2 regions of the Paenibacillus sp. FSL H8-0548 genome follow, and region 2 is predicted to be linked to the other one. Evidence: a T-box and tRNA genes for the amino acid it is inferred to sense, from the RefSeq annotation. Region 2 holds a T-box; the other holds one or more tRNA genes.
What was found. A T-box is a leader RNA that pairs with one kind of tRNA and senses whether it is charged. The one in region 2 lies ahead of argS (arginine--tRNA ligase), so its partner is inferred to be a tRNA-Arg.
Positions count from the first base shown of each region.

Region 1: it has a tRNA-Arg gene. The T-box ahead of argS (arginine--tRNA ligase) is inferred to sense a tRNA for this amino acid. The anticodon was not compared.

Region 1 covers NZ_CP152049.1:6,267,668-6,272,164, reverse strand. The annotation lists rRNA gene MHI37_RS26650 (23S ribosomal RNA) at 1-777, shown strand, start outside; tRNA gene MHI37_RS26645 (tRNA-His) at 967-1,042, shown strand; tRNA gene MHI37_RS26640 (tRNA-Gln) at 1,076-1,150, shown strand; tRNA gene MHI37_RS26635 (tRNA-Gly) at 1,158-1,232, shown strand; tRNA gene MHI37_RS26630 (tRNA-Cys) at 1,240-1,313, shown strand; tRNA gene MHI37_RS26625 (tRNA-Arg) at 1,334-1,410, shown strand; tRNA gene MHI37_RS26620 (tRNA-Leu) at 1,430-1,508, shown strand; gene MHI37_RS26615 (AraC family transcriptional regulator) at 1,883-3,838, shown strand; gene MHI37_RS26610 (iron ABC transporter permease) at 3,901-4,497, shown strand, end outside.
Region 2 covers NZ_CP152049.1:3,615,538-3,620,034, reverse strand. The annotation lists gene argS (arginine--tRNA ligase) at 1-1,724, opposite strand, end outside; T-box leader at 1,775-2,008, opposite strand; gene MHI37_RS15285 (HAMP domain-containing sensor histidine kinase) at 2,083-3,411, opposite strand; partial or broken gene MHI37_RS15280 (response regulator transcription factor) at 3,404-4,079, opposite strand; gene MHI37_RS15275 (hypothetical protein) at 4,106-4,497, opposite strand, start outside.

The DNA.
Region 1 (4,497 bases), 2.7 Mb from region 2:
GATAGGTGGGAGCCTACGAAGCATGAGCGCCAGCTTGTGTGGAGGCACCGTTGGGATACCACCCTGATCGTATCGGAGTTCTAACCTAGAACCGTGAAACCGGTTCGGGGACCGTGTCAGGTGGACAGTTTGACTGGGGCGGTCGCCTCCTAAAATGTAACGGAGGCGCCCAAAGGTTCCCTCAGAATGGTTGGAAATCATTCGCAGAGTGCAAAGGCATAAGGGAGCTTGACTGCGAGACCTACAAGTCGAGCAGGGACGAAAGTCGGGCTTAGTGATCCGGTGGTACCGAATGGAAGGGCCATCGCTCAACGGATAAAAGCTACCCTGGGGATAACAGGCTTATCTCCCCCAAGAGTCCACATCGACGGGGAGGTTTGGCACCTCGATGTCGGCTCATCGCATCCTGGGGCTGAAGTAGGTCCCAAGGGTTGGGCTGTTCGCCCATTAAAGCGGTACGCGAGCTGGGTTCAGAACGTCGTGAGACAGTTCGGTCCCTATCTGTCGCGGGCGCAGGAAATTTGAGAGGAGCTGTCCTTAGTACGAGAGGACCGGGATGGACGTACCGCTGGTGTACCAGTTGTTCCGCCAGGAGCACCGCTGGGTAGCCAAGTACGGACGGGATAAGCGCTGAAAGCATCTAAGCGCGAAGCCCCCCTCAAGATGAGATTTCCCAGTATGTAAGACCCCTTGAAGACGACGAGGTTGATAGGTTCGGGGTGGAAGCACAGCAATGTGTGTAGCTGACGAATACTAATCGGTCGAGGGCTTATCCTAAACACGTTTACTGTGACCCATACATCCAGTAGACAGCAGCATAATAGGTTTCAGCAAACCTAACTTTCGTATCCAGTTTTCAGGGCGCAACTTGCTAATGCAAGCATTAGCAAACGACCCACATAAGTGGGTTTTATTTTTTGTCTATAAACGAGCAATTTGTAGACAAAGCACCTGAATATGATTATGGCGGTCGTGGCGAAGTGGTTAACGCATCGGTTTGTGGATCCGACACTCGGGGGTTCAATTCCCCTCGATCGCCCCATTTTTCTTGAAGTAAATGTGTTTCACCTATTGTTGGGGATTAGCCAAGCGGTAAGGCAACGGACTTTGACTCCGTCATTCTCAGGTTCGATCCCTGAATCCCCAGCCATTATTATGCGGAAGTGGCTCAGCGGTAGAGCATCGCCTTGCCAAGGCGAGGGTCGCGGGTTCGATTCCCGTCTTCCGCTCCATTATGATGGCGCCATAGCCAAGTGGTAAGGCAGAGCTCTGCAAAAGCTCTACCCCTAGTTCGAGTCTAGGTGGCGCCTCCATCATATTTCTTCTATAACATGTGCCCTTAGCTCAGCTGGATAGAGCGTTTGACTACGAATCAAAAGGCCAGGAGTTCGAATCTCTTAGGGCACGCCATTTTTTGTTAAAACGATATGCCGATGTGGCGGAATGGCAGACGCGCGCGACTCAAAATCGTGAGGGAAACCGTGGAGGTTCGAGTCCTCTCATCGGCATCACACTAAAGTTAATGGTTCATCAGATGGTTTATCTGATGGGCTTTTTTTTGTTTTATTTTAAGACTCCATTCATAGCATGTGCTGAAGAAAGCTTGGATCTAATTACACTGACATTTATTCGGCTACTGCTCAGATTAATTATGTAACTGAAGCATTATTGCGAGCGAGTGAATAGCATTGCTAATTGTATAAGGACTTGATTGAGTCAGTAAAATGCTAAAAAGATGAAGAAAAGCATAACGTCCGTTGCCTGCTCCCCAATGTCACTTAATGATGATATACTTACCTAATATATAATGATATTGATAATCAAAATCAAATTATGTTTGATATATAAATTGGAAAAAAGTGAGATGAGGGAGCGCGAATAGATGCAAGAGGAAGCAGAAGCAAGCCAGGTATTTACTCCGGAGATGATCGATACGATGGCCCGCATTTGGACACGTTCGATTATTACATTAATAGATGTACGCTTTCAGAATGTAGCGTCCCAATACCCGTTGGACCAGTATAAAATGCCTAGTAGCATGTTTATCTATGCATGCGGAGGAGAAGCACAAATTCAATTGAATGGAACCACATTTAGAATGGAACGCTTCGGTTTGGTTCACGGCGGGAAGGGGAGCCTGCTCAGTATTTCGCCTAAAGGGGAGATTGTGAAGATCTTTATGGTGTTTTATAAAGCAGAATCACCTCTTTTTTTCAAGAAGTTCCTGCAGCAATTACTGGAGCAAGTGAATCCATTTGTTCAACAGTTTGGTTATACGCCAAGTAATCCCATCTTGCTACTCGATTGGTTTCAACAGATGATGAATGGCTGGAACCGCGGCAAGGCGATGGATCAGCTACAAGCCAAAAGTTTTTTATATCAATTGCTTCATGAGGTGTACAGAGATTTTGAGGGTGGTAAGATTCGGTATCTCCAGCCAGATCCAGCATGTTCTGCGAAGATATATCTTGATAAACATTACAGGGAGCCGATTATGTTTCAAGAAATTGCCGATATGTTTGGGATCAGTGGTGGGCAATTGACACGGCTGTTCAAAAAGAAGGAAGGGATGAGCTTACAGGAGTATCTCATTCAGAGAAGGATTGAAGCTGCCTGTCATGACTTGAAGCATACAGCAGCAACCATTAAAGAGATCGCAACAGGATCTGGTTTTGCAGATGAGAAAAACCTGTTTAGGATGTTTAAGAAGTATTACAAGATGACGCCAAGTGATTATCGGAAAATAAGCGCACTATCCATGCAGGTTGATGGTATTGATAATGATTATCATTTTCCCTACAATGAGAAGGAACTAGTGAGTCTAGTCAAGTCTTATAGAGATGGGGAATTAACTATGTTTGGACAAGTAAAAAGTAAAGAAATGGTCTTGGCGGTGGCGATGAGTATGATGCTGTTGCTGTCGGCATGTACGTCGGGGACGCCAGCGAATAACGGTGGAACGGTGAATCCAGTGCCTACGCAGACACAACAGACGACACAACCGGAAGTATCGGAAGCCGTCTCGCAGACCAGAACGATATCCACAGTAAAGGGTGATGTTGAGGTGCCTAACAACCCTCAACGTGTTGTGGTCGATTATTTGGTTGGTGATGTGGTGGCCCTAGGTGTAACTCCTCTAGGTGTGGCAAGAGCGGCAAGGGGCGAGACGGAGCCTGTATTTGCTAACCAGATTAAAGACGCCATTAATATAAAAGCGGAGCCGGAAGATGTCATGACTCTTGAGCCTGATCTGATTATTTTAGCATGGGGCGATGAAAATTATGAGGACTTATCCAAAATTGCCCCGACAATTTATGTCCCTTATGGTGATATGACTACAGAAGAGCGGATACATTTTATTGGCGATGTTTTGAACAAGCAGGAAGAGGCTAAGGCTGTTTTGAATGCTTATGCCGAAAAAATCGATGAAGCGAAGCTAGCTCTTCAGAATGCAGGTCTTTCAGACGTGACGATTACGATGGGAGAATTTGGTGATGGAAGTAACTACATTGCTGGAGACAAGCATGCGGTTGGCGAGCTTGTTTATAATGAGCTTCAAATGAAGGTACCGTCAAAAATTCAAACTGACATTATTGACGCAGATAAATATTGGGGAGATATCTCTATGGAGGTCTTGGCCGCTTACATTGGGGATTATCTGATATCCATAGGAGATACGGAAATTCCTGCTGATAATGCGGTTTGGAAATCACTGCCTGCTGTGGAGCATAATCGGATCGTAGCGGTGGGTTCCTCGCTATCATGGTCCACGGATATAATGACTTCCAGTGCATTGATTGATCATATTGTAAATCAATTGCTGAAATTAGCTAAATAAGTTTTTTAATATAGAGCAATGCTTTCAACTAGACTGTCAATAGGTGAGGAAAGGAAAAAACGATGAAAAACAAGCCTGAACAAAAACGCCGTGGGGCGATAAACTTCACCATGTACATGGTGGTAGGGCTTGGATTAACGGTTCTCATGTCGGCGGCATCGATTAGCTTCGGTGCCGCCGACATGAGGTTAGCGACTGCATGGGAGGCTATTTTCCGATTTGATCCAACTCTCACTGAGCATCAAATTATTCAAACCCTACGTCTTCCTCGTACCGTAGCCGATCTGATCGTCGGTTGCAGCCTTGCAGTATGCGGGGCTATCATGCAGGGGACGACGCGTAATCCGCTGGCCGACTCCGGGCTGATGGGAATCAGCTCTGGGGCAGCATTCGCGATTGCACTTTGCCTGGCCTTTCTGCCGGGTTATTCGTATGGGCTGATGATGCTGTTTGCTTGTCTGGGTGCAGCGCTTGCGACCGGGATGACCTACTTTTTCGCGTCACTAGGCAAGCGCGGGATGACGCCTCAGCGGCTGGTGCTGGCAGGACTGTCCATCTCCATGCTGTTTGGCGCACTCAGTCAGTATTTAGCGATTAATTATAACCTTGGTCGAGCATTAGCATTCTGGACGGCAGGCAGTACAGCGGGGACTAAGTGG
Region 2 (4,497 bases):
AATAAAGCAGAGAGATCATAAACATAGCTGCAAAGCAGGCTTGGCGAGAGCTCCTTGACGGCTGCTTGCAGCGTCTCCGGCCAGTAAGCCAGCTGACGAAGCAGCTGGTGCTCGGCAGGCTCTAGCTCGCCTAACGCCAGCTCCCAGCCTAAGCTGCGACCACCCTCCCCTGCCTTCTGCAAGATACTGCAGGAGCGGGCATAGGAATACAACATATAAACGCCGGTATTTCCTGAAACCTCTGTCGCTTGGTCAATATCAAAGACAATCTCCGTCTGAAGCTGGAAGCGCAATAAATAGTAGCGAATGGAAGCAGCAGCTATCGCATGGCTCGTAATGCCAGCTTTGCGGGAACGCTTGCCGTCGATGATTTGCTCCATTTGAACTAAGAAATCTGCAATTTTTATGCCAATTCCCTGTCTTCCACTCATGGCATAAGCATGCTTGCCCTCTGATGTATCGATGCCTAACCCTTTTGCTGTATTCGCGCTTAATGAAACAACACCGTAGCTAACATGTCGCAATTGCTCAGCTTGCTGCTCGTAGCCAAGGGCCAGCAACGCCTGCTTAACCATCGCCTGCGGGTATTCCTGTCTCTGATCAATGACATTGATCACCATATCAGCGTGACCGATTTTTTTCTTCGCTCCGCTTGCATGGGTTGACCATAGACGGTCTGAAAACCTTTTGTAACGGAAATCTTTATCCAACAAACCAAACTTCCAAAGATGATAGGCAATATCCTTCGCTGTATACGTTAAAATCCCGTTGGAGCGCACAAGCACCTTATCCGTCTGATACTCATTAGTTTCATCTGCCTCATGCTCCTGATGCTTAAGCACCCAGCAGCCTGCCAGCTTCCCTTCGGTTTCCTTGCGGAAAATGCTTGTTTTTTGCAGCAGCTCGAAAGCTCGCTCCCAAAACCCCTCTCTTACGATGCTGCTCTCCCACACCAAAACGTCATAGGAAATGCCAAATTGCTTCATTTCCTCTACATGCTCCCGTACAATACGTTCAGCAATGAGCAGCCCCATCCATGCAACATTCGAATGGCCTTCCTCCAGCTGGGTTAGTACACTCGTACGCTGCTCGAGCAGATCTGGATTTTCCTTATATGCTTTATTTATTTTAGAATACGTCTCCCAGCAAAAATCCCCGAAACGCTCGTAAGGCTGCTTCGTCGTTGTTTGTAAAACACCAACCACCGTATCCGCCAGCTGATTGCCAAGATCATCGATATAGTTGTGCACCTCAACTTGGCAGCCTGTTTTTGTCAGCATTCTAGCTAATGTGTCGCCTATGCAGGAGTTGCGCAAATGTCCAATATGAGCCGATTTGTTTGGGTTGATCGATGTATGCTCTACTAGCACCTTATTTCTCAATGCTGTTTTTGAAGTTGAAGTCTGCTCAGAGGCTGCTGCCCACCACGACCAATCCACATAAAAATTCAGGAAACCTGGCGAGGCAACCTCGATTTGTGCAATCGAATGAGAAAGGAGTGGATGGGATTGCAGCTTTTGCTGGAACTCGCCAGCAATCTGAGCGGGTGCTCGCTTTAATAACTTGGCTAGCTGCATCGCTATGTTGCTGCTGTAATCACCATGCTCCAAATTAACAGGATGCTCGAGAGCAATGACGAGCTTCTCTGGCCGAGCAAGCTTACCCTCCAATAACATACTTTCCGTCATTTCTTCAATGGCTGCTATCAATTGTTCGTGAATCATCCCTGCATCCTCCCCTTCCTCGAAAATAAAAAAAGGCCCCCGTCTCTATAATAAGAGACGAGAGCCGTGAAGATCCCGTGGTACCACTCTAAGTGCCAAGCCTGTTTCCGGACTTGACCCCTCGTTTTCGTAACGGTCCATGACCGGATTTGCCTACTTCTGCTTGCTCGGTTCGGCAAACCATTTCCTGGGCCCGCTTCATCTAAGACATCCGTACCGGCTTCCACTGACCCGGCTCGCTGCGACTATCTGTCCAAGATTACTGTCCCATTCACTAATGTTTGATATCCAGTTTCATGCTTAAATGTATTTATACAGGAAGCGGGCTGCTGTGTCAAGATTTATGTTGTGTGAACTATTACGATTTAACTAACGCTCCCCTGGCCTCAGCGCTTTTGGGGATGATGACAATAAACGTTTTTCCGTCCCCGCTATCCGATTGTACTTGAACGCTTCCCTCATGGATATCAACGATTTTCTTCACAATGGATAGACCTAATCCGTTGCCTTCTATAGAGCGGTCTCTGGCTCGATCCGCCTTGAAAAATCTATGAAATATTCGCTCGCGATCCTCAGATGCGATTGAAATCCCATTATCAAAAAATCCGACCTTCACTTGCTCTTCTTCAGCATACAAATCGATTGCGATCTTCCCGCCTATAGGCGCAAACTTAATCGCATTCGACATCAAATTGATCCATACTTGGTTCAGAAGCTCTTCATCCGCATGAACCATCGTTCGGGATGCTCGCATCTCTACGTCCAACTGCCTAGCCGACCATAAAGGCTCAAAAGTGAGAACCGTGCGCCTAATTTGTTCAGCAAGATCAAAGTACACTTTGGAAGACACATACTTCTCTGAGTCTATTGTCGCTAACCGAAGCAAATGCTCGCTCAGCTTCGATAAGCGATCGCTCTCCTGCATCATGATCTCAATGGATCGTACACGCTCCGATTCATTAAGTGTTCCCTCAAGCAGCATGGTAGAAAAGCCTTTAATTAAAGTAAGCGGAGACTGGAATTCATGAGATACGTTAGCAACAAACTCCTGCCGCTCTCGGTCCAGTTGCCCTAATTCCACAGCCATTTGATTAATGGCTGTAGATAACGAGCCCATTTCGTCCCGACGATCCTCGGGTAGCTTCACATTAAAATCGCCTGTTGCAAGCTGTTTGGCCGCTATCGTAACCTTCTGAATCGGGCTAACCAAATGTCTGGCAAACAGCAAAATAATCGATCCTCCCACTAAAAGGACAATGGCCAGTATAAGTGCAATTTCCGTTAAGACTGACGATCCGTAGGCATCTACGGAGGATGATTGAGCAAGCTCCATGTGATAGACATCCCCATTTAATACCCATGGGACAATGATCGATAGATCACAATCGCAGAAACTGTCCTCCGCAGACCAGTTAATGAACTGCTCTTCTTGCGAATCCGGAGCAACGATCTTCAACCTAACGGACGAGAGCTGTGCAGCCTTCTCCAAAAACAACTGCTTATCCTCAGGATTAGTTTGATTGTACAGCTTAACGATATTTTCACCTTTCTCCCGAAGCTCACTTTCCGTATATTTATTTTTAGAATCCTGAAAAACAAAAAGCGCTGAAGCCCAAGCGACTACAACTCCTATAAGGACAGCAGAAAAATAATAGAATACAATTCGAACATAGAGCGTCTTAAACATGCTTAACCTCCAACCTATATCCGAACCCCCTAACTGTCACAATTTCAAAGCTGTCTGTTAGTTTAGAGAACTTCTCCCTAAGTCGCTTTACATGCACATCTACAGTCCGTTCATCTCCTTCAAAATCGACGCCCCATACGCGCATGATGATCTGATCACGGGTCAAGGTTCGGTTCGGCTCCGAAGCGAGCCGATACAAAAGCTCAAACTCTTTAGGCGGCAATGGTACGACCTGATCTCCCACACATACATGCCTCTCGGCATTCAAGTACAGCTCGCCAATTTGAAAAGAATAGCCTTGGTCGAATCGATATCGCCGAAGCAGCGCCTTCACACGATAACTCAGTTCTTTTGGATCAAATGGTTTTACGACATAATCATCCGTTCCAGCTTGAAATCCAGTCACCTTGTCGATATTCGCAGCTTTGGCTGTCAACATAAGAACAGGGATATCAAGATGCCGTTTGATCTCCCTGCACACTTCAAGTCCATCCTTGCCAGGCATCATAATGTCTACAATCGCAAGTTCCAGCCGTTCGGAGTGAATTTTGGTAATCGCGTCTGTGCCATTCTCCCGACTCCAAGATGCTATAACCATCTGAACGCAGTGCCAGTCTGACCAGCTCACGAATAAAAGGATCATCATCCGCCACTAATATATTTATCATCCAGTCCCCCCGCTTCGATTACAACCTTATTCTATTGTTTTAACATGTACATCAAAAAACTGCACCAACTTTTCATTTATCGTTTCAATCAAAGATAGATCACCATCTCCCAATAATGGCGAGTACAGCACCGTATCGGAGAAGCTCATGTGATCAGCGCCAGAAACCACCCATTCAGACCCGCCATTCTTCAACATCCCATTCTTTCTTCGTGTATACTCAGCCGCAGCCTCAAAGTATTCCTCTTCGGATTCCAGTCCAGGATATTTTTTGGAATCGGACCAAACATCCTCCGAGAGCTCTCGTTTTCCAAAGGCATCACTGTCAGTCGTTTGGATATATAAGAAAGGATTAGTCAATCCGTCTTCAATCGCTGCGCCATATGGAAATCCATCCATATTCAAGCCAGCCAATACCC